DNA from 4 places in the Vibrio alfacsensis genome. Region 3 is predicted to be linked to each of the others. Evidence: predicted binding sites of a transcription regulator. Region 3 holds the regulator's gene; each other region holds the start of a gene.

Region 1 (5,811 bases), 1.2 Mb from region 3:
AACTGTTATCTCTCATTGATGAATTAAACAATGATGCAGAAATTGATGGCATCTTAGTTCAATTACCTCTTCCTGCGGGTATCGATACCACGCATGTACTTGAACGTATTCATCCAGAGAAAGATGTGGATGGTTTCCATCCATACAATGTCGGCCGTTTAGCACAACGTATTCCTAAACTGCGCTCTTGCACACCAAAAGGCATCATTACGCTGCTTGACCGTTATAACATTGACCTACGAGGCAAACACGCTGTCGTGGTTGGCGCCTCTAATATTGTTGGTCGCCCAATGACGCTTGAGTTACTGCTAGCAGGCTGCACAACGACAACGTGTCACCGCTTTACTAAAGATCTTGAAGGTCACGTTCGTCAGGCCGATCTAGTGGTGGTAGCAGTAGGTAAACCAAACTTCATTCCTGGCGAGTGGATTAAAAAAGGTGCCGTGGTCGTTGATGTGGGTATCAACCGTCTTGAATCTGGCAAACTTGTTGGTGACGTTGAGTATGATAAAGCACGCGAGAGCGCTAGCTTCATCACACCAGTACCAGGTGGCGTAGGCCCAATGACAGTCGCAAGCCTAATTGAGAACACCATGTTAGCGTGTGAACAATTCCACACAGCCAAGTAATATTCTCTAACTACTAAAAAGGCTCCTGACGGAGCCTTTCTCGTTTATCGGTCAATGACCAATTCAAACCATTACAAGCTTAGAATCACGCCCGCAATGGATGCACTCATCAGGTTTGCCATCACGCCTGCAGCAATTGCACGAAAACCGTATTTCGAGATAAACGCACGTTTCTCTGGTACCAGTGATCCTAAACCGCCGATCAACATTGCCATGGTCGAAATGTTCGCAAAACCACACAGAGCAAATGTTACGATAGCTTGTGAGTGTGCACTTAGTTCAGACTTCACTTCCATTAATTGAATGAACGCGACAAACTCATTCACGACAACCTTGTTACCAATCAACGAACCCGCCACAACTGCTTCATTCCATGGAATACCTAATAACCATGCGATTGGCGCAAATAGGTAACCAAGTACAAGCTCGAAGCTCAGTTCCATGCCAAATAAGCCGCCAAACCAACCTAGCATGCCATTTAGCATCGCAATAACACTCACGAAAGCCAAAAGCGTTGCACCGACTGCCACTGCAATGCGCAATCCAGACATTGCACCATCGGCCATGGCTTCAACAACGTTTGTCGCACGAGGCATTTCAATCTGATCTAAATCGATATCCGGTGTTGTCGTGTCCGTTTCTGGCATCATGATCTTAGCCATTAACAAGCCTGCTGGTGCAGCCATAAATGCCGCTGCAATTAGGTAGTTAAGATCCACACCTAGCGATGCGTAGCCCACAAGAGTACCACCTGCAACCGATGCTAATCCCCCTGTCATCACAGCAAAAAACTGTGAATCCGTCATGTGCTTTAGGTATGGTTTTACAACCAACGGGGCTTCGATCATACCTACAAAAATATTGGCGGTTGCAGAGAGAGATTCGGCACGGCTTGTGCCGAGTAAACGCTGTAGACCACCGCCAATCAAGTTGATCACTTTTGGCATTAAGCCGATGTGGTACAAACCAGAAATAAGAGCAGAGAAGAAGATGATGATGCCAAGAACGTTAATCGCAAACGTAAAGCCACCAGTTGCTAGGCCACCAAATAGGAATGCAATCCCCTCTTGGCCGTAGTTGATTAGGTTAGACACCGCACCAGTGACTGCGTTTAGCGCATCTTTACCTGCAGGGACATACAGCACCAACAACGCGAAGATGATTTGCAAAGCAAATGCTAAAGATACCGTTCGAAAACGAATGTTTTTACGGTTAGTCGAAAGCAGCCATGCTACGAATAGAATGGCTACAATACCAAGAATTGAGTTCATAAAATGAATCCGACAAAAAGGGGGAACAGGAAAGGCGTCGGATTGTATAGAGTGAAAAAATTGGTGCAAGTCGGGTATGTTAACAACCTGAAAATGTTGGCTGTATATTATTTGCACACAAAAATAACTTACTGAATTACATCAAGATAAACGTTTGCATTTGCTTATTGTTTCCATATGGAAAATATGTTTCTGAAACAAGAAAAATTTTGTGATGTAAATCACTTTATGGGTTTTCTATTTCGGCAATGAAATATACGGTGCTAAACGCTGATCCCAATGACAAGGCGATCCTATCTTTTGTTTGATAAATTCAATAACAGCAGAAATCTTTTTCGGCATATGTTGACGGCTTGGATACACCGCATAAAACGGCATGGTTTGGCTCGCTCGCCAATCTGGCAACAGCTGAATCAATTTCCCCGTTCGGAATTCATCACCCAATAAGTACGTCGCAAGATACGCGATTCCCCAACCCGCAATCGCCGCATCTCGCACCGCCTCAGCCAGATCTACCGAATAGTTACCTGATACTTTCACGTTGAGATCTTGCTCGTGATTGGTAAACGCCCAACTGGTGTAATCACGCTCCCAGCTGCGGTAAATTAGACAGTTATGTTGTGACAGGTCGTTAGGCTCGGTCGGTGTGTCATGCTTCATTAAGTAGTCTGGCGATGCCGCCACAACAAATTGACTATCAGCCAAGCGCTGCGCGATATACCCCTCAGGCAAATGCTCATTGTTGGTGATCCATAGATCTAAGCCCTCTTCGAGCATATCGACTTTGTAATCGAACAAATGCACTTCTACCTGTAACTGGGGATAACGTTCTCTGAGCTCTTGAATAGCAGGAATAATGTGCAAGGTTCCGAAAGACTGCGATAGACCAAGACGTACCAAACCGGCGACTTCATCACGCTGGCTTTCCATCTCAAAGGTGGCGCTACTCACCGCTTGTACCACTTGCTGACAATGATGATAAAACGTCTGCCCCGCTTCCGTTGGCGTGAAGCTACGAGTGGTACGCTGTACGAGCTTGATACCTAAAGAAGCTTCTAACTGGCTAAGCTGTTTACTGACGTGAGAAACAGACACACCTAGGCTCTTTGCCGCGGCGGTAAAGTTTTTATGTTTGATCAACGCAGAGAAGATCACCATTTGTGCAGCACGTTCAGATAACACGCAAACCTCATTTAAAAAACAGAAAACAAAGGGCTCCGAAGAGCCCCTTTAAAATTCATAGATGCATCAAATTAGAATGTTATGCGGTCAGCTAAATGACTTACCGCTAATGCGAAGTAGTAAGAGCGATTCCACTTCATCAACACATTGTAGTTGTTGTACACCAAGTAAGTTCGACCATTTTCATCATCAGGCATGATCAGCCAAGCTTTGATATCTTCGTCCAATTTAGGAAGTGGGCTGCCATCGTATTTCGTAATACCAAGCTTACTCCACTCTTGCAGATACTTACCTTTCTCAGCTTCGCGACCTTGCAGATTATGATCGATGCCGTGTGGTACTTTTACCTGGCGACCCCATGTAAAATTGTCGTCCCAACCCGATTCGCTTAGATAGTTCGCGGTAGACGCAAAGACGTCGGCCTCTGATTGCCAGATGTCTTTTTTGCCATCGCCATTACCATCTGCGGCAAAGCGCAAAAATGAACTTGGCATAAATTGACATTGGCCCATCGCGCCCGCCCACGACCCTTTAAAACTCTCTAGCTCGATATGACCTTCATCTAAGATTTGCAGTGCTGCCATGGTCTCTTTACGGAAGAACTCCTCACGGCGACCTTCAAATGCCATGGTCGACAACGCATCGATCACACGGAAGTTTCCGGTAAACTTACCAAAGTTACTTTCCACGCCCCACAGTGCTACGATAAAACGAGGCTGCACGCCATATTCGTCACCAATGCGTTTTAACTCAGCATAGTGTTCTTTATAAAGCGATCGAGCCTGCTTTACTTTCCATTCAGGAACCGCCCTAGGAATGTATTCATCCAGAGTCAGTTTTTTCTCTGGTTGATTGCGATCGGCTTTCACTGCGCGTGGTTTATATTCCACATTTGCAAAAGCGGCGCTGATCACCTGTTCTGAAATGCCTTTATCACGGGCCTCTGCACGCAATTTATTGAGGTAGTCATCAAAGCCCTCGCTGCTTGCAAAGGCTGAAGTGCACATACCAACGCTGAGCATGGCTGCCAGTATCTTTTTCATATCGCCCTCCTTGAGCGAGGCAGTGTTCCCAGATGAGAAGCGCGAGTGATTATTCGCCTTTCTGCTGGGCTTTTTGTTCTTTGTATTTTTCTAATAGGTTTTCTGGTGGTGGTGGCAGTTGCAAGAAAAAGCCATCCGTTGTCAGTGATGCTTTCACTTTTTCGATATCAACTTGCGCTAAAGTACGACCTTCAAGTTTGATGGTCATGACCGGCATAGGCTTACCGAACATTTGCATCAGGGTGTCAGGAACTTGTGAAAAATCGTCCTTTTTCGGGATATAGAGATAAGTGCCTTCTTTTTTGGAGCTTTTATAAATAGAACAAAGCATGACAAGCCTTTTGTGCTGATTTACCCACTTTCAGTGTGGATTAAGTTGAAAACGTAAAATTCTCGCAAACTTGTTAGCAAATTTGAGATTAATTCACTTATTTGCTCACTCGAGAACTTGCTGCGTCAAAGGATGAAATATAACATGACAGACCTAGTTTAAGGCAACGCTCTTTCAATAAAGGCAAGAAGTCCACGATGACCCATTCACCAGACCTTAAAGGTAGCAGTTTTACGTTGTCAGTTTTACACCTTCCTGATAGCGAGATCGCGAAAACTGTCGAATTTTTGCAAGAAAAGGTTTCTCAAGCGCCCTCTTTCTTTGCATCCGCGCCTCTGGTTATCAATATAGCAAAAGTAGAAAGCGATATTGATTTCACAGAACTCAAGCAAGGTATCGCTGACGCAGGCTTTATTCCTGTCGGCGTCACAGGTTGCAAAGATAAACGGACTCAAAACCTCGCCTCTGAAGCAGGCTTTGCCATAATGTCTGCGAGCAAGTCTCCAGCGCAAGCCCCGGTTAAGATGGCTCCGACAAAAATCGTCCGCACACCTGTTCGTTCTGGTCAGCAGATTTATGCTAAAGATGGCGATTTAGTCGTACTGGCTCATGTCAGTGCCGGGGCCGAAGTGATAGCCGATGGTTCGATCCATATCCACGGCACCCTTCGTGGACGCGCGATTGCAGGAGCAAGCGGGCAACAAGAAGCTCGAATTATTTGTCACGATTTACAAGCTGAGCTGATTTCTATAGCAGGAGATTACTGGCTTAGCGATCAAATTGAGAGTGAGTATTGGCAAAAGAAAGTCATGATCAGTAAAGCCGAAGAATCATTACTTCTAGAAACACTCACGATTTAGTCTAAAAAGGAAATAAAATGGCACGCATTATTGTAGTAACGTCTGGCAAAGGTGGCGTTGGTAAAACCACTTCAAGCGCAGCCATCGCCTCGGGTCTGGCTCTGAAAGGGAAAAAGACTGCGGTGATCGATTTTGATATCGGCTTGCGTAACCTCGACTTGATCATGGGCTGTGAGCGTCGCGTCGTTTACGACTTTGTTAACGTAATCAACGGCGAAGCAACGCTAAATCAAGCGTTGATCAAAGACAAACGCACAGACAACTTGTTCATTCTTCCAGCTTCCCAAACACGTGATAAAGACGCACTAACAAAAGATGGTGTGCAACGTGTATTCAATGAGCTAGATACCATGGGCTTTGATTTTATCATCTGTGACTCTCCAGCAGGCATCGAGCAAGGTGCTCTGATGGCGTTGTATTATGCGGATGAAGCGATCGTAACGACCAACCCTGAAGTCTCTTCAGTACGTGATTCTGACCGTATTCTCGGTATTT
Region 2 (5,811 bases), 1.0 Mb from region 3:
TTGCCACAAATCGCCATGGTTGGTAGTCGCAACGCCAGTGTGAATGGTTTGCAACATGCACGCAGTTTTGCTTCAGAACTCGTTCAGCATGATCTGATCGTGACCAGTGGATTGGCTTTAGGTATTGATGGTCATGCGCATGATGGAGCTTTGCAAGCCGGTGGTAAAACGATCGCAGTGCTAGGCTCAGGATTAGAGCAAGTGTATCCAGCAAGGCATCGTAGTCTGGCGCAGCGGGTGATAGAAAGCGGTGCGTTAGTGTCGGAGTTTCGCCCGGAAGCAAAACCGAGAGCAGAAAACTTTCCGCGTCGAAATCGAATTATAAGTGGCTTATCCTTAGGTGTTTTAGTTGTTGAAGCGGCAGAAAAAAGCGGCTCTTTGATAACGGCACGTTATGCCCTTGAGCAAGGGCGTGAAGTGTTTGCGTTGCCTACGTCAATCAATGCCCCGAATGCGACGGGGGGTAATCAGTTGATTCGTAGTGGTGCCTGCCTCGTACAAAATACCCAAGAGGTGCTAAATGAAATACAATCTTTACTCAATTGGTCTGTTAGTCAGAGTGTAGATTTGTTTTCTACGCCAATGAGTGAAGAAGAATTGCCATTTCCTCAGCTGTTCGCTAACGTAGGAAATGAGGCTACACCAGTTGATATTCTTGCAAACAGGACCAATATATCTGTCCAAGAAGTCATGATGCAGCTCTTAGAGCTTGAGCTTTCAGGGCATGTTGTTGCAGTATCCGGTGGCTATATTCGAAAGGGGAGGGGCTAGCTATGATGATGGATATACTTATGTATCTATTCGAAACCTACATCCATAGCGATGCAGATTTACAGGTCGATCAAGACGAGTTGGAAGATGAATTGCTTCGAGCAGGTTTCCAACAAAAAGATATCTACAAAGCCCTTGTCTGGTTAGAAGAGTTGGCAGCGTTACAACAAAGTGATGCACATTCTGCTATCTCATCGTGTATCGCATCGGCATCGACTCGTATCTATACGGCATCAGAGATGCAGCGTTTGGACCTCGAATGTCGTGGTTTTTTATTGTTCCTTGAGCAAATCAATGTTCTGACCACAGAAACACGAGAGATGGTTATCGATCGTGTGATGGGGCTGGAAACTAATGAGTTTGAGCTTGAGGACCTTAAATGGATCATCCTTATGGTGCTGTTTAATGTTCCGGGCAACGAAAACGCCTACACGCTGATGGAAGAGCTGCTGTACACCAAGGAACAAGGTATTCTTCATTAATATCTTCGCTTGAGCGGTGAGTATGAGTAGTAAAATCGATCACAACCTTTTCTCGGCACACGAGCATGCGCTTGAGCGCGAACCTTGCCCTAAATGCGGTGGGGAAGTTTCGCTTAAGCACGGTAAACACGGCCCTTTTCTAGGTTGTAGCCAATACCCAAGTTGCGATTATATTAAGCCGCTACACAGCAATGACGGTCACATCGTGAAAGAGTTGGGTGTACCTTGCCCTGAATGTGGCAATGAGTTGGTACTCCGCCAAGGGCGCTACGGTATGTTCGTTGGTTGTAGCCATTACCCTGCATGTCATCATATTGAGTCGATTAACCAACCTGAGCCAGAGCAGCAAGCGAAAGAGCAACATGCTTGCCCAGAATGTGGCAAAGGACATTTGGTTGAGCGTAAGACTCGATTTGGTAAAACATTCTACGCGTGTGATAATTATCCGAAGTGTAAGTTTGCGGTGAACTTGCCACCTGTAAGAGGCCGCTGTGAGGAATGTGGGTTTACCTTGTTGGTAGAAAAGAAACTGGCCAGCGGGGTTAAACTGCAATGCGCGAGCCGTAAGTGCCACCATACTCAATCACAATAACTTTCAGTACGAATTAAAAAGGGTCGCATCATGCGACCCTTTTGCTATTTATTCCGATGCTTTTCTAGGCTTGCCACTGCTTGGCAAATTCATGTACAGCAGGGAAAGCCTGTTCATCCAGAACCTCTGCTAATGCACAAAGTTTGCGATTAAGTTCGCCTGTGTAGTCACCACATACGTTGATGTGGCCCATCTTGCGACCCGCACGTTTTTCTTTGCCGTACCAATGAATGTGGCAACCATTCATCGCTAGCAATGCTTCTGGTAGTATGTCTTCACCAAGAATATTAATCATCGAGGTTTCACGAACCAGTTTCGTGCTACCCAAAGGCATGCCACACACGGCGCGTAGGTGGTTCTCAAACTGACAAGTTTCTGCACCTTGCTGAGTCCAGTGACCAGAGTTGTGTACGCGTGGTGCGATTTCATTAACCAGCAACGTGCCGTCAACGTCGAAGAACTCGAGGGCTAACACACCAACGTAGTTCAAACTGTTGGCAACGGCCGTGAACATCTGTTTCGCTTGTTCTTGCAACTTAGGTGCATCAATTGCTGTTGAGAGGCTTAATACACCATTGGTGTGAACGTTCTCTGCCAGAGGGTACACTTCAACGCTGCCATCTTTACCACGAGCACCAACCAGTGAAACTTCGCGGTTAAAAGGAACAAATTCCTCAGCAACAATCGCTTGAGTTGGTGTTGCCGCGATGCACTCTGCCATCTCTGTCCAAATGTCTTCGACTTGAGAAGTTTCTTTTAAGCGCCACTGGCCTTTACCATCGTAACCACCCAACGCACTTTTCAGAACCATTGGCATACCAACGTGTTCAATTGCGCGGTCAAAGTCTTCACGAGTTTCGATTACGTAGTATTTCGCGTTACGCACGCCAGCATCATCAAGTAATGCCTTTTCAACACGGCGATCACCGCCTGCTTTGATGGCTTGCGTACTTGGTAAGAACTTACCGCTCGCTTCGCAAACATCGAGCACATCATGTGGGATATGCTCGAACTCAGCAGTAATGACGTCGACTTGTTCAATTGCATTCTCTAAGCCGTTGCCTAGTACGTGCTGAGTCAGTGGATGAACGATGTTACCGCTGCTCACATCGTAAGCTGAGATTTGAATATTCAGTGGCGCACCAGCCAGAGACATCATACGAGCTAGTTGACCCGCACCAAGAACCAGTACATGCATCTGATTAATCCTCAGCAGGGTTTGGGTTCGCCAATACGGTTTCCGTTTGTTCGTTACGGAACGCTTCGACTTTTGCCATGATCGCTTCATCATGTGTACCAAGGATTTGAGCTGCTAGGATGCCAGCATTTGCTGCGCCAGCTTCGCCAATCGCCAATGTACCAACCGCAATACCCTTTGGCATTTGTACGATAGAAAGCAGTGAATCCATGCCTTTCAGTGCACGAGACTGAACTGGAACGCCAAGTACAGGTACGCTGGTAAACGCTGCTGCCATGCCTGGTAGGTGAGCGGCTCCGCCTGCACCCGCGATGATGACTTTAATACCGCGTTCTTTGGCACTGCTTGCGTAATCAGCCAATAATTGAGGAGTACGGTGAGCTGACACCACCTTTGTTTCGTAAGACACGCCAAATTGATCCAGCATGTCTGCTGCTAGTTTCATGGTTGGCCAATCTGATTTAGAACCCATGATGATACCGACTTTCATCTCAAACTCCTTCAAGCTGCAAAATTAGGTGAGCTGATAAATTTGTGCGCATTATACGGGGATTTTTACCTCAAGCAAACGTTTGCGTGTGTTTGTAAATGGTATTGATACATTTTATAAACAAATTGATTTAGTCTCTGAGAATGAATATTTGTACACTTAGTGCAAACACAACAGATAAGACTATCAGGAAGTAATTGGTGGATAACTTTGAACAGGTGCTTGAAGCACTACAAAAAGGCGAAGTGATTGCCTATCCAACAGAAGGCGTATTTGGTGTCGGCTGTGATCCAGATAACCCAGAAGCGATTCAAAAGTTGCTAGAGCTAAAGCAGCGCCCAGTAGAGAAGGGGCTCATTCTTATTGCGGCTAGCTATGAGCAGCTTTTGCCTTATGTTGATGAATCTCAGTTGACTCAAGAGCAGTTAGATAAAGTACACGCAACGTGGCCTGGTCCATACACTTGGATCATGCCTGCGAGTGACAAAGTTTCTCATTGGGTATCGGGTCAATTTGATTCGATTGCCGTACGTGTGACGGATCATCCTTTAGTACAAAAGATGTGTAATGCGTTCGGAAAGCCGCTAACCTCTACCAGCGCGAATCTTACTGGCCTGCCTCCTTGTATGACGACGGAAGAAGTCGAAGAACAGTTAGGTGACCGACTTGTGGCGATCTTACGTGGTGAAACCAGTGGTCGTGACAAGCCTAGTGAAATCCGTGATGCTAAAACCTCGCAAATATTAAGACAGGGCTAACCCTGCTAGTCAGCAATCAATAGGTACTACACGTATGTCAGCAATTGATAAGCACGCCGTAAAGCAGTTCTTGATGTCACTTCAGGATTCCATTTGTCAGCAACTAGAACAAGAAGATGGAAAGGCCGTCTTTGTCGAAGATGCTTGGCAACGTGAAAAAGGAGAGCGTCTTGGTGGTGGTGGCCGTACTCGCGTATTGCGTGATGGCCATATCTTCGAGCAAGGAGGAGTGAACTTCTCTCATGTAGAAGGTAATGAAATGCCAGCGTCTGCGACGGCGCATCGCCCAGAGCTAGCTGGTCGTCGTTTTGAAGCGATGGGTGTTTCTCTGGTTATCCATCCTCACAACCCCTATGTACCGACTTCACATGCCAACGTCCGTTTTTTTATTGCAGAGAAAGACGGTGAAGACCCAATTTGGTGGTTTGGTGGTGGTTTTGACCTAACACCTTTCTACCCATTCGAAGAAGATTGCCAATTATGGCACGACACTGCAAAACAGCTTTGTGCGCCATTTGGTGACGACGTTTACGCAGAGCACAAAGCGTGGTGTGACAAATACTTCTTCTTACCACATCGTAATGAAACTCGTGGTGTCGGCGGTCTATTCTTTGATGACCTAAACCTGTGGGAGTTTGATAAGTGCTTTGACTACATCAAAGCGGTTGGTGAGGGATATTGCCAAGCTTATCTACCGATCGTTTCTCGTCGTAAAGACATTGAATACGGTGAGCGCGAGCGTGAGTTCCAACTGTATCGCCGTGGTCGCTATGTTGAGTTCAACCTTGTGTATGACCGCGGTACTCTATTTGGCCTACAAAGTGGCGGGCGTACAGAGTCGATTTTAATGTCGATGCCGCCACTTGCACGATGGGAATACAGCTATGAGCCGCAAGCTGGCTCTCCAGAAGCAGAGCTTTACGAACGATACTTACAACCTCGCGAGTGGTAAGTTCTGAATCTCCTTTTCTATATAGATAGATAGTGATAGGGTCATCTGTAATCAGGTGGCCCTGTTTTTTCTCTATAAGTAAGGAATAAAGGTAAGGAAATGACTCAGCAAATTGATCGCTATGCCGTGTTTGGTAACCCTATCGGACACAGTAAGTCGCCATTCATTCACACCTTGTTTGCTCGTCAAACCAATCAGTCTTTGGTGTACACCGCAGAAAGTGCACCTGTTGATGGCTTTATTGACGCAGCTAAAGTGTTTTTTGCTGAAGGTGGCAAGGGGTGCAACATTACCATGCCATTTAAAGAAGACGCTTATCAATTTGCTAGCCGTCTGACTGAGCGTGCTCAGTTGGCGGGCGCAGTCAACACTCTCAAGAAGTTAGATGATGGTGAAATCATTGGTGATAACACTGATGGCGCAGGTTTAGTGCAAGATCTGCTTCAACACCAAGTTGTATTGGAAGGGGCGCGAATCTTAATTATTGGTGCCGGTGGTGCAGCACGTGGAGTGATTAAACCACTCCTCGATCAAAAGCCGACTTCCTTAACCATTACCAACCGTACCT
Region 3 (5,811 bases):
CACTGGCTCACCATTACGGCTTAGCGCACGACGCTGAATATCAAACGTCCACTCACCGAAGCGCACAATGTGCTCTTCATTGCTTTCATTCACGTTCTTTTGTGAACCATTGCGTGCCGCTGAGATACGCCACAATAAGTTCTTAACGCGAACCAATAATTCCCTTAACTCAAAAGGCTTTGTCACATAATCGTCTGCGCCCATTTCTAGGCCAACGATTTTGTCAATGCTATCCGTGCGTCCTGTCACTAATATGATGCCGATATCTGATTGGCTGCGTAATTCACGCGTAAGCATAAGACCGTCTTCACCGGGCAGGTTAATATCCAACATAATCAAGTCAACACCGCCACCTTGAAGCACTTCACGCATCTCTGCGCCACTTTCTGCTTCACTGACTTTGTAACCTTCATTTTGGAAGTAGCCCGCTAACTTACTACGAGTTACAACATCATCTTCTACGACTAATACGTGATAGCTCATTTACACCACTTTCTGTCTTTTTTATTCCAAGACGTATTCTATTCATAACTAGTAACATTTCTAGTCATAGATACATTAAAAAGCAAGATTTTGCGATTTTATTGATTCAAAGCAAGCTTATTTGTTGCCATTAATAACTAGGCATAATTACCCATAAACAATAACAATTATAGTTACTGCTATTCATTTTAATTGTTTACACTTAAGAGATTATACTCAAGTGACTTCAAGATGCCGCCTTAAGTGCATCATTTCAGGAGCAAAAAATGCAAGAAGTGAAAGCTTTTAACGAAAAACGCGCCGAAATTTACTGGTGGTTTTCTAGCCTATTCGCTAAAGAACTTACCGAAAAAGACCTAGAGAGCTACCACAGTGTTGAAATCCGAAGTTTTTTAGCTGGCCTAGGTGAAAACGAATCCCTAAAGACATCAGTCGATGCATTGGTCGATGCACTCAACCGACTTCAAGATCGTGAAGACGCTCAACTCGAACTTGCCGCAGACTTTTGTGAGCTATTTCTGAAAACAGAAAAACACGGAGCACTTCCATACGCTTCCATGTACATCGGTGAGTCGGGTCTTCTAAACGATAAGCCAGCAGAAGAAATGGAAAAACTCATGGCGGACTTTGGTGTTCAGGTCGATGAAAACCTGAAAGAACCAGCCGATCACCTTGCTGTAGAGCTCGACTTCTTAGGCAACATGATCATTCGCTCTAACGAACTCGAGCAAGAAAAACATATGGAAGAAGCATTCGTGGCACAAAACGACTTCATCCAAAAGCAACTGCTTACTTGGTTACCTATGTTTGCAGCAAAATGTAAGCAATTCGATGAGTTTGGCTTCTACGTTAGTGTTGCTCAAATGCTGATCGCTTTCTGTAAACTGGACAGCGACTACCTTCTTGGTGAATAATTGCGGGCTATTTTAGGGGGACTCGTCATACAGCCCCCTTATTTTATTCGTTTGTTTCTCACTGGTTCAGAGAAGTACAGTGAATTTAGCCGTTAAAATGTGACATAAAAAGCACAAAACCATCGCTGAATATGTTGCCAGCCTGCTCACATAGGTCTAAAATGTGAGCGCAAACGATTAAATATGATTTATATGTAAACCGCTGAAATATAGCGGTTTTTGTGTTTTATTACTCTGCTTGCTGAGCCATTCCTTGTATCACTAATCAAGGAATATATTTCTCAGCAACCAATGTCGCTACAAATCTTTTTATACCGATTTCGGAACAACCACTGCCGAACCTATCAGCGTTGCTTTTTCGTAACTGCTCAGTTTGCGCAAGACACTAAGCGCATGGTTGTCTTCACTACGGTATTCAGTAACTCGATACAGGACATCATTTATGGCCACAATTAAAGACGTTGCTCGCTTAGCCGGCGTTTCAACCACCACAGTGTCGCACGTAATTAACAAAACTCGTTTTGTTGCTGAGACCACTCAAGAAAAAGTAATGAAAGCGGTTGATGAGCTCAATTACGCGCCTAGTGCTGTTGCTCGCAGCTTAAAGTGTAACTCAACGCGCACTATCGGTATGTTGGTTACTCAGTCAACGAACCTTTTCTTCTCTGAAGTGATCGATGGCGTAGAAAGCTACTGTTACCGTCAAGGCTATACATTGATCCTGTGTAATACTGGTGGTATTTACGAGAAACAACGTGACTATATTCGCATGCTTGCAGAAAAGCGTGTCGATGGCATTTTAGTGATGTGTTCTGACCTAACGGAAGAACTACAAGAGATGCTAGACCGCCACGCAGACATCCCTAAAGTCGTGATGGACTGGGGCCCTGAAAGCTCAAAAGCAGATAAGATCATTGATAACTCGGAAGAAGGTGGCTATTTAGCGACTAAATATCTAATTGATAATGGTCATAGCGAAATTGCATGTTTAAGTGGTCATTTCGATAAAGCAGCATGTAAAGAGCGAATTGCTGGCTTTAGACGTGCAATGGCAGAAGCAAACCTTACCGTTAAAGAAGACTGGATTCTTGAGGGTAACTTTGAATGTGATACTGCCGTTCTTGCTGCAGATAACATTACTGCAATGGAAAAACGCCCGACTGCAGTATTCTGTTTTAATGACACCATGGCACTAGGCTTGATGAGCCGTCTGCAACAAAATGGCATCAAGATCCCTGAAGACATTTCTGTGATCGGTTACGACAACATCGAACTTGCTGAATACTTCTCTCCACCGCTAACGACGATTCACCAACCAAAACGTCGTGTAGGTAAAAACGCATTCGAGATCTTACTTGAACGTATTAAAGATAAAGAGCACGACAAACGTATTTTTGAAATGCAGCCAGAGATTGTAATACGTAGCACAGTAAGCAAGCTCAACTAATCAATAATGCAGCTAAGTAATAAGAACTAAGCAATAATGACCGATTTGAAGCGCTCCTTTTAAGGGGCGTTTTTTATGTTCTGAATCCACCCTTTCGTCCTATTTTCTAATCATATTGGATTGGATTTAGGCAAGTAACATTGCCATAGGTGAAGCGATGAGCAATTGACTAATTTCGGGGTAGACAGCCCAGAGCACTTCGCTATAACATACTGTTTTAATTCAATGTATTTGAATTCGTATTTATGGTGTTGATAGGCATATCTAACCAAGAGATATGAAATAACACTCATTAAATACCCCTTTTTAATTGAACTAATGTCACACTTCCATATTCAGGATGTGATGTTAATTCAATGAAAGCAGTATTCTGATACCGTCACGCACAGGGCAAACCATTCGAAAGAGTGGGACGCAAAGCTTCCGGCCTTAACTATTTGTTTTTGAAGACCGTTATTTTTTAAAAACGGCTGTTTTTTTGAAGACTGCTATTTTTGAAGACTATCGTTTTTAAAGACTGTTTTCGATGATGGTTATTTTCAATCATCGTCGTATCAGTAGAAGGTAGCGGGGTTACCGATGGCAAATATGCATTTAACGAGTTTACCCTTTAATGACATTATAACTGCATGCATTTGCTATTCTCTCGGACCTGATTTTTGGTGGCGTAATACTAATTACACCGAGATAACTCATCATGGATAAACCGATACTCAAAGACTCTATGAAGCTATTTGAGGCACTTGGTACGATCAAGTCGCGCTCAATGTTTGGTGGCTTCGGACTGTTTGCAGATGACACTATGTTTGCACTAGTTGTAAATCATCAATTGCACATCCGAGCGGATCAGAAAACTTCATCTACTTTCGAGACTCAAGGACTTAGACCTTACGTCTATAAAAAACGTGGCTTCCCAGTGGTAACGAAATACTATGCTATTTCTGACGAGCTATGGGATTCAACCGACAAAATCCTTGATGTTGCAAGGAAGTCTCTAGAAAGCGCCAAGCTTGAAAAAGAACAACAGGCAACAACAAAGCCTAACCGACTAAAAGATTTGCCAAACCTACGTTTAGCGACTGAACGCATGCTTAAAAAAGCAGGCATCGATTCGGTAGAGCAACTAGAGGACAAAGGCGCATTAAATGCGTACAAGGCAATTCAACAAACTCATGCATCTAGTGTAAGTTTGGAATTGCTTTGGGCCCTTGAGGGAGCGATCAATGGTACGCATTGGAGTGTAGTACCACAAGAACGCCGACAAGAACTCATGAATGGCCTTTCCTAATCCGCTTCATAAGATTTAAAACATAGCCGCAGTTTTACACTGCGGTTTTTTTTGAAATTTTTTTTCGCCCAGTTCTGTCTTATTCTTTAACAAGCTAAACGAGATGAATGATATGAATAAGAAACTGATTTTAGGGCTTATCCTACTCGCGGTAATCCTCCTTTTAGGTATCAACTTCGGCCAATACTTAACATTAGAAAATGCGAAAGCGCAGCAGGAAGCGTTGAATACTCTCATTGAGGAAAACTTCTTGCTTGCGGCAACAACCTATTTCTTCACCTATATTGCGATCACGGCGTTTTCAATCCCAGGAGCGGCCGTAGTCACCTTGCTTGGCGCTGCACTGTTTGGCTTTTGGACAAGTTTACTGCTCGTTTCGTTTGCCAGCACCATTGGTGCGACTATCGCTTTTCTCAGCAGCCGATACCTACTGCGTGAGTGGGTTCAAGATAAATTTGGCAATAAACTCAGCGCGATCAATCAAGGTGTTGAGAAAGATGGTGCGTTTTATCTATTTTCTTTGCGCTTGATTCCGGTATTCCCGTTTTTCCTCATCAACCTGCTTATGGGGTTAACGCCAATGGCCGTTACTCGATTCTATCTAACCAGCCAAATCGGTATGTTGCCAGGAACAGCAGTATACTTAAATGCGGGAACGCAATTGGCGACCATTGATAGCCTCTCTGGTATTGTATCGCCTACCGTATTAGCGTCGTTTGCCCTACTCGGCCTATTCCCCATCATCGCAAAATGGATTATGAATAAAATTCGTCCCGCTCAAGTACCCAATGGAAGCGCTTAATGAAAATATACATCGCGAAAAATCCAGCGGAAGCCCATATCGTTTGTGAGTTGCTTAAAACCGAGCAGATAGCGTGTGAGGTCAGAGGTGAGGGTATGTTCGGATTAAAAGGCGAGCTCCCTTTTAGCGATGATACAGACCCATATGTATGGCTCTTACATTCGCAGCAGAAGTTAAAAGCTGAAGCAGTGATTAAAGATTATCATAAACAAGCCGAACACGTTTACCAAGACTGGCAATGCCCAAATTGCTCTGAGCAAAATGAAGGGCAATTTGGAGCGTGCTGGCAATGTGGATATCAAATAGGGGAGCCATAATTGCTCCCCTATTTATTTTCATTCTCTGAACGATTTTTCTTTCTTTAAATCACAAGTCTTAAGCACTGAGGCTTTGCTGCTTAATAAACTCAATAGAATGCTGGTTGAAATCATCCGGACGCTCAACATTGCATACGTGGCCGCAATTAGGGATTTCACGCAATACACTCAGTTTATGTACCGCCACCATCTCTTTGACCGGTTTAATAAACATGTAGTCCCTATCTCCCATCAAGTATAGCGTTGGAATGGGCAATTCACGGTCTTTAAAGTACTTCATCAATGGGTTGACATCTGCAGCCAAAATAAACCAACGTTTGAATTCTTTTTGACACAATTTTTTTGCTTCTCGGATGAAGAGATGACGCGACTCACGCTGATTTTTTTGCGGCATAACAACATAAGCAAAGAGCTTATAAAGCCACATGTAAGGCAAAATATGCTTACCAAGATTCCCTAATCTGACCAAGATCTGTGAGCGGGTATTTAAACGAGTCACCGCACCACCTAAAACCATTGAACGCACTCGTTCAGAAGCCAACTCGGCAAGGTTGCGGACA
Region 4 (5,811 bases), 1.4 Mb from region 3:
TGACTTTGTGCTTATACTGGGCACATTGGTTACTAGCACGAAATATCCATGAAACAATCATTGCAAATTTGGCTCGATGCCGCACGCCCGAAAACATTACCCCTCGCTCTGGTCTCTATTCTCACCGGTAGCGTGCTCGCCTATTCAACCGGGCAATTTTCAATGACCATTGCGATCATGGCATTTGTCACCGCCACCTTATTGCAAATCCTATCCAATCTTGCCAATGATTATGGCGATGCGGTCAAAGGCACTGACAACGAAAATCGTTTAGGCCCTCAGCGTGCGATGCAATCTGGCGCGGTAACCGCTGAGCAAATGAAAAAAGCGATCATCTTTAATGTTGTGCTGACGATCATTGCTGGCCTTATCTTAGTTTTTTACTCACTCAGCTCGTTTGAAAGTATCATCACTTTTATCGGTTTGGGTGTGCTTGCCATCTTAGCGGCCATCGCTTACACCATGGGCAGCAAACCATATGGCTATGTCGGCTTGGGCGATCTCTCCGTGTTCCTATTCTTTGGTCTGCTTGGCGTTTCTGGCACTTATTTTCTGCATACCGGTCACGTCGATGCGGCGCTGTTTCTGCCTGCACTGGGTTGTGGTTTACTGGCGGTTGCCGTTCTTAATATCAACAACATGCGTGATATCGAAAACGACACGGAATGTGGAAAACGCACGGTTGCCGTTCGCCTCGGGCAACGAAAAGCAAAACAATACCACTTCATTTTGCTTGCTGGCGCACTGCTTGCGTTCGCCGTTTACTTATTAATCCAAGATAAACCCGTTTGGATCAGTCTGCCCTTTTTGCTCAGTATTTATGTTGTCGCGCATCATGGTAAAGCCGTTTGGGAAACCAAAGCTCCTGCACAAATCGCACCAATGATGCCCGTCATCGTGAAATGCTCACTGGTAACGAATGTTCTGTTTGCAACAATTGTGGTAGCTCAAACTCTGATAAGTTAAAAAAGGAATCTCGTTGCATTGACTTAATGCCTAGATATACTCAAAGACAACGTTTTCTGTTTAAGAAAGGTACGCCATGGAATACAACACTTCAGCACTTTGCGATATTTACCTCGACCAGGTAGATGTTGTCGAACCGATGTTCAGTAACTTTGGTGGTCGCGCATCGTTTGCAGGCCAGATCACGACCATAAAATGCTTTGAAGACAATGCATTGATCCGTGAAACTCTCGAACAAGACGGCATCGGACGTGTACTGCTGATTGACGGTGGCGGTTCCTTACGTAAAGCGCTAATTGATGCAGAAATTGCAGCGCTAGCCGAAGAAAATGAATGGGAAGGCATTATTGTTTATGGCTGCGTTCGCGAAGTTGACGTACTCGAAGACATGAACTTAGGCATTCAAGCCCTTGCCTCTATTCCTGTAGGCGCAGCAAGCCAAGGTATTGGTGAGCATGATGTACCAGTAAACTTTGGCAGCGTCAGCTTCTTGCCGGAAGATTACGTCTACGCTGACAGCACAGGCATTATTCTATCCCCAGAACCACTCAATGTGGATCTCGAGTTAGGTGAAGAAGAATAGATCTTAGGTGTTAGAGCCTAAGTTTTAGGCCCTAGGTGGAGCGCTCTGTGAGTTTGTGCATTTCATTGGCCTTTTTAGAAGGTGGATGGAATACGGAACGCTTCGCTTACGGAATACGTGGAAAAGCACACATCAAGCTATCTTGTCATTTCAACTAGCCTCAGCGAGACTAGGAATCGATTATTAGCGGACTATTTAGTTTCAGTACATTACCTTAGTGTATCAAACTCGGTCTGTAGATTCTGAATCACGTTCGTCCCTCACTGTTCAGAATGACGGTATTTTTACACTGCATAAAAACGTTTGTGCGGAATTCAGAAAAGCACTTCAAGCAACCTTGTCATTCCAGCGAGCCTCAGCGAGACTAGGAATCTATTATTAGCGGACTATTTAGTTTCAGTACATTACCTTAGTGATATCAAACTCGGCCGGTAGATTCTGAATCACGTTCGTTCCTCACTGTTCAGAATGACAGTATTTTTACACTGCATAAAAACGTTTGTGCGTAATCCGTAATACAAAAGCTTAGGCCCTAGAACCTAGGATCCTAGGAACTGTCTTTCCCTAGGATCTTTCTTTTGCCCAAATACACAAACACCCGCCGAGGCGGGTGTTTTAAATTCTGGATATGGAGTGAATTATTCCACTTCGTCCATTTTGCCAAGTAGTGCACGAATGCGCTCTTGCCATTGAGCATGCTCTTGTTGAGCTTGTTGAGATTTCTGCTCTAGATCTTCACGCTGAGAGCGAAGCTCATTTGCTTCTGCTTCTAGCTTTACTTTGTCTTCTTTCAGCTCTTCAACTTCCATCTGAAGAAGAGTGATTGTATCAACTGCAGTTTGAATTTTTGCTTCTAGTTTTTCTAGTACTTCAAAAGACATCTTGGCCTACCTTTATTGTTCCGTGGGGACGATACACGACAAATCGTCGGCACCTAACCTATAAGATTCATTCTACTCAGCGTAGCGACGAGAAACACTTACTATATTCGATATTTTGCATCATTCGGTCAAAAAATCAGCGCAATCTCACTAAACTCTGACTTTTCTGAACAGTGAAGTTTTTTTGCACTCTATTTTTGGCTTCTTCACATTAAAAACTCACCCGATAATTGATCGAATTCAAGTTAGTTAGAGTTAAAGCTCAGCAAAAAGGCAAACGTTTAACTTGCGATGTGGTAGAATCGCCGCGCAAATTTTTCTTCCCTCTTGTTACTTGGAGACATCATGAAACGCGATTTAGCAATGGCATTTTCCCGTGTTACTGAAGGTGCCGCTCTGGCTGGCTACAAATGGCTTGGCCGCGGTGACAAAAACGCAGCTGACGGTGCTGCCGTTGAAGTGATGCGAACCCTACTAAACAAAACCGACATTAGCGGTGAAATCGTTATCGGTGAGGGTGAGATCGATGATGCTCCTATGCTTTTCATTGGTGAGCAAGTGGGTACGGGTGGTGATGCTGTCGATATCGCAGTAGATCCTATCGAGGGTACTCGCATGACGGCAATGGGCCAATCGAACGCATTAGCGGTATTGGCGGCCGGTGAAAAAGGCAGCTTCTTAAAAGCACCAGACATGTACATGGAAAAGTTAGTGGTAGGCCCTGGCGCGAAAGGCGCGATTGACCTCAATAAACCGCTAAAAGAAAACCTAGAAAACGTTGCGAAAGCATTAAACAAATCACTTGATACGTTGGTTGTTATCACACTAGCAAAACCTCGTCATGATGACGTGATTGCAGAAATGCAAGCGATGGGTGTGCGCGTATTCGCTGTGCCTGATGGTGATGTAGCGGCTTCTATTCTAACTTGTATGCCTGACAGCGAAGTAGATTTAATGTACTGCATCGGTGGTGCGCCTGAGGGTGTGGTTTCTGCAGCAGTCATTCGCGCACTAGATGGTGATATGCATGGCCGACTTCTTCCTCGTCACGAAGTCAAAGGCGATACCGAAGAAAACCGCATTTACGGCACTGCTGAGCTTAAGCGTTGTGAAGAAATGGGCGTACAAGCAAATGTTGTTCTTAAGATGGAAGACATGGCTCGCAGCGACAATGTTATCTTCTCGGCGACAGGTATTACTAAGGGCGATCTACTTGAGGGGATCACTCGCCAAGGCAACATCGCAACAACAGAAACTCTGCTTATCCGCGGCCGCTGTCGTACTATCCGCCGTATCAAGTCTACGCACTACCTAGAGCGTAAAGACCCTGAAGTACGCGATATTATTCTTTAAACAGATACAAAGTTCCTAGGGCCTAGGATCCTAGGAACTTGCCTTTCTCCTAGGACCTCTCTGTTTTCCCTAGGATCTATCTTTTAAACCTTGTTTCCCCCAAAACTAAGTCAACTCTTCTCTTTACTAATCCTATCGCGCATAATATGTACTGATGTATAGATGGTGGGCATATGAAAACCGTAGATAGGATTTTGCAAATCGTTAAGCGTGATGGCTCTGTCACTGCGAAGCAACTCTCTTCCGAACTGAACATGACAACCATGGGGGCTCGTCAGCACCTACAAGGTTTAGAAGATGACGGCATCCTATCGATTCATGATGTGAAAGTGAAAGTGGGTCGCCCTACTCGTCATTGGTCATTAACTCAAAAAGGGCATGAGCAGTTTGCTGATCGCCATGGCGAACTAACCATCCAATTTATTGAAGCCGTTGAGCACATTTTTGGTAAAGACGGGCTCGATAAAGTCACATCAGAGCGAGAAAAGCTCACGCTTAAACACTACCAATGGCATCTTGCACAATGTGATTCATTGGAAGACAAACTCAATAAGTTAGTTTCACTGCGCGAGAAAGAGGGTTACATGGCGGAGTTGGATCAAGACGAACAAGGCCTCATCCTCATCGAGAACCACTGCCCTATTTGCAAGGCCGCAACTCGTTGCCCTAGTTTGTGTCAATCTGAGCTCAATGTGTTTCAATCACTGTTAGGTAACGATACGCTCATAGAGCGCACAGAACACATTATCAACGGTCAGCGCCGCTGCGTTTATCGCATTCAAGAACCCATCTCTGACTGATTTCTCTACGGCTATCTGTACCGAATGGCCATCGTTAGCAAATGACTAGCGATGCCGAGAACTCTGCGCCAAAGACTCCGCCCTAAGTTTCTTATAAATGAGACCATAGCCAAATCCCCCTATCCTCCTTTCCCCAGTGGATTACGCTTTTACTAATAAAAGCAGCGTCCTATGGATTGGGAGACAACATGACTGCCCCTCACAAGCCACAAGTTTTACCCTCATTCGATGATATGGTCAAAATGGCCAAACACGATCCTGAAGCCTTTGAGCAGTTCCGCCATGAAATGGCAAAAGAGATGATTGAAAGTGCCTCAGAAGAAATGCAACCACGCTTATGGGCGCAACAAAGCCATATAGACCGAGTCATTAATAATTGTAAGAACCCCAACCATACTAACGTGGTGTTAATGAACGAACTGCAAAAACAAGTCGTGAAGTTTAGAGAAGCGCTGCAAGGGGAAACGGCACCGGCGCAAAAAGCGGATGTGGTGAGTTTAAAGACGTTTAAAGATAGGGATGATTTTTATTGAACGTTCTTAGGCCCTAGGTTTTTAGGTCCTATATCCTAGTTGGAGCGCGCTAGACGTTTATACGTTTCAATGAGTTATTGAGAAGGCTGTTGGAATACCGGGCGCTTCGCTTACAGAATACAGAATACAGAAAAGACCACGATTGCGCGTAATCAGTAACCCAAGATTTTAAGCCCTAGGATCCTAGGACCTGCTTTTTACCTAGGGCCTTTCTTTTCCTTTTACTCCGGCTCTGGTCCGTAGTGGTTCTGGCCTGCAGTTCCTTTCAAGAAACCACACTCTACCAAAATCCATACACCACAAATCAATGAGACAGAAGCAATCAACATTTGCGGTGTCGATGCTGCCTGAGCATCTGGGTTTGTCATTGGCGTAGCAATTCGACCAATAATCAAAGGAATGTTTAATGCTAGCCAGTAGATGGACTTATTACGGTCATGCCAGCGTTTGGTCGTTATCGCCAGATCAGGAATGAGTAAAATAAGCAGAAACACCGGTAAAATGATGTAAGAAAATGCCGAGAACAGCTTGTTGATACCTACGCCAAAGCCGAGTATCGAGATATAGTAAACAATATTCCATGCCCAATATGTTTTTCGGCCTATACGCCCTTGAAACGAAAATAGTAACTCTTTAATCGACATCGACTTTTATCCAAAAACTAGAATGGGTATAGAGTAACGAAGAGCACAATA

Evidence for each region. The regulator PurR, encoded in region 3, represses purine synthesis genes. The targets are predictions, from matches to a motif close to TNANGNAAACGTTTNCNTNA.
Region 1: VA249_RS04110 (NupC/NupG family nucleoside CNT transporter) is a predicted target of PurR. The motif match lies at 2,043-2,062, and genes of this name have one in related genera.
Region 2: purE (5-(carboxyamino)imidazole ribonucleotide mutase) is a predicted target of PurR. The motif match lies at 3,604-3,623, and genes of this name have one in related genera.
Region 4: glpX (class II fructose-bisphosphatase) is a predicted target of PurR. The motif match lies at 2,700-2,719, and genes of this name have one in related genera.

The regions. Positions count from the first base shown of each region.
Region 1 is NZ_AP024165.1:873,345-879,155, reverse strand. It holds gene folD (bifunctional methylenetetrahydrofolate dehydrogenase/methenyltetrahydrofolate cyclohydrolase FolD) at 1-629, shown strand, start outside; gene VA249_RS04110 (NupC/NupG family nucleoside CNT transporter) at 701-1,900, opposite strand; gene VA249_RS04105 (LysR family transcriptional regulator) at 2,138-3,082, opposite strand; gene VA249_RS04100 (lytic murein transglycosylase) at 3,154-4,125, opposite strand; gene VA249_RS04095 (YcgL domain-containing protein) at 4,175-4,456, opposite strand; gene minC (septum site-determining protein MinC) at 4,654-5,316, shown strand; gene minD (septum site-determining protein MinD) at 5,334-5,811, shown strand, end outside.
Region 2 is NZ_AP024165.1:3,115,026-3,120,836, reverse strand. It holds gene dprA (DNA-processing protein DprA) at 1-771, shown strand, start outside; gene VA249_RS14435 (DUF494 family protein) at 774-1,253, shown strand; gene VA249_RS14430 (DNA topoisomerase family protein) at 1,276-1,845, shown strand; gene VA249_RS14425 (5-(carboxyamino)imidazole ribonucleotide synthase) at 1,910-3,043, opposite strand; gene purE (5-(carboxyamino)imidazole ribonucleotide mutase) at 3,048-3,533, opposite strand; gene tsaC (L-threonylcarbamoyladenylate synthase type 1 TsaC) at 3,734-4,291, shown strand; gene hemF (oxygen-dependent coproporphyrinogen oxidase) at 4,326-5,243, shown strand; gene aroE (shikimate dehydrogenase) at 5,343-5,811, shown strand, end outside.
Region 3 is NZ_AP024165.1:2,074,287-2,080,097, forward strand. It holds gene torR (two-component system response regulator TorR) at 1-483, opposite strand, end outside; gene torD (molecular chaperone TorD) at 750-1,397, shown strand; gene purR (HTH-type transcriptional repressor PurR) at 1,840-2,844, shown strand; cyclic di-GMP riboswitch class I at 3,224-3,305, shown strand; gene VA249_RS09555 (TfoX/Sxy family DNA transformation protein) at 3,542-4,132, shown strand; gene VA249_RS09560 (TVP38/TMEM64 family protein) at 4,245-4,934, shown strand; gene VA249_RS09565 (putative signal transducing protein) at 4,934-5,251, shown strand; gene VA249_RS09570 (alpha/beta fold hydrolase) at 5,310-5,811, opposite strand, start outside.
Region 4 is NZ_AP024165.1:257,188-262,998, reverse strand. It holds gene VA249_RS01230 (1,4-dihydroxy-2-naphthoate polyprenyltransferase) at 49-966, shown strand; gene rraA (ribonuclease E activity regulator RraA) at 1,043-1,549, shown strand; gene zapB (cell division protein ZapB) at 2,188-2,430, opposite strand; gene glpX (class II fructose-bisphosphatase) at 2,776-3,783, shown strand; gene VA249_RS01210 (helix-turn-helix transcriptional regulator) at 3,957-4,583, shown strand; gene VA249_RS01205 (DUF3135 domain-containing protein) at 4,772-5,116, shown strand; gene VA249_RS01200 (DUF805 domain-containing protein) at 5,338-5,760, opposite strand.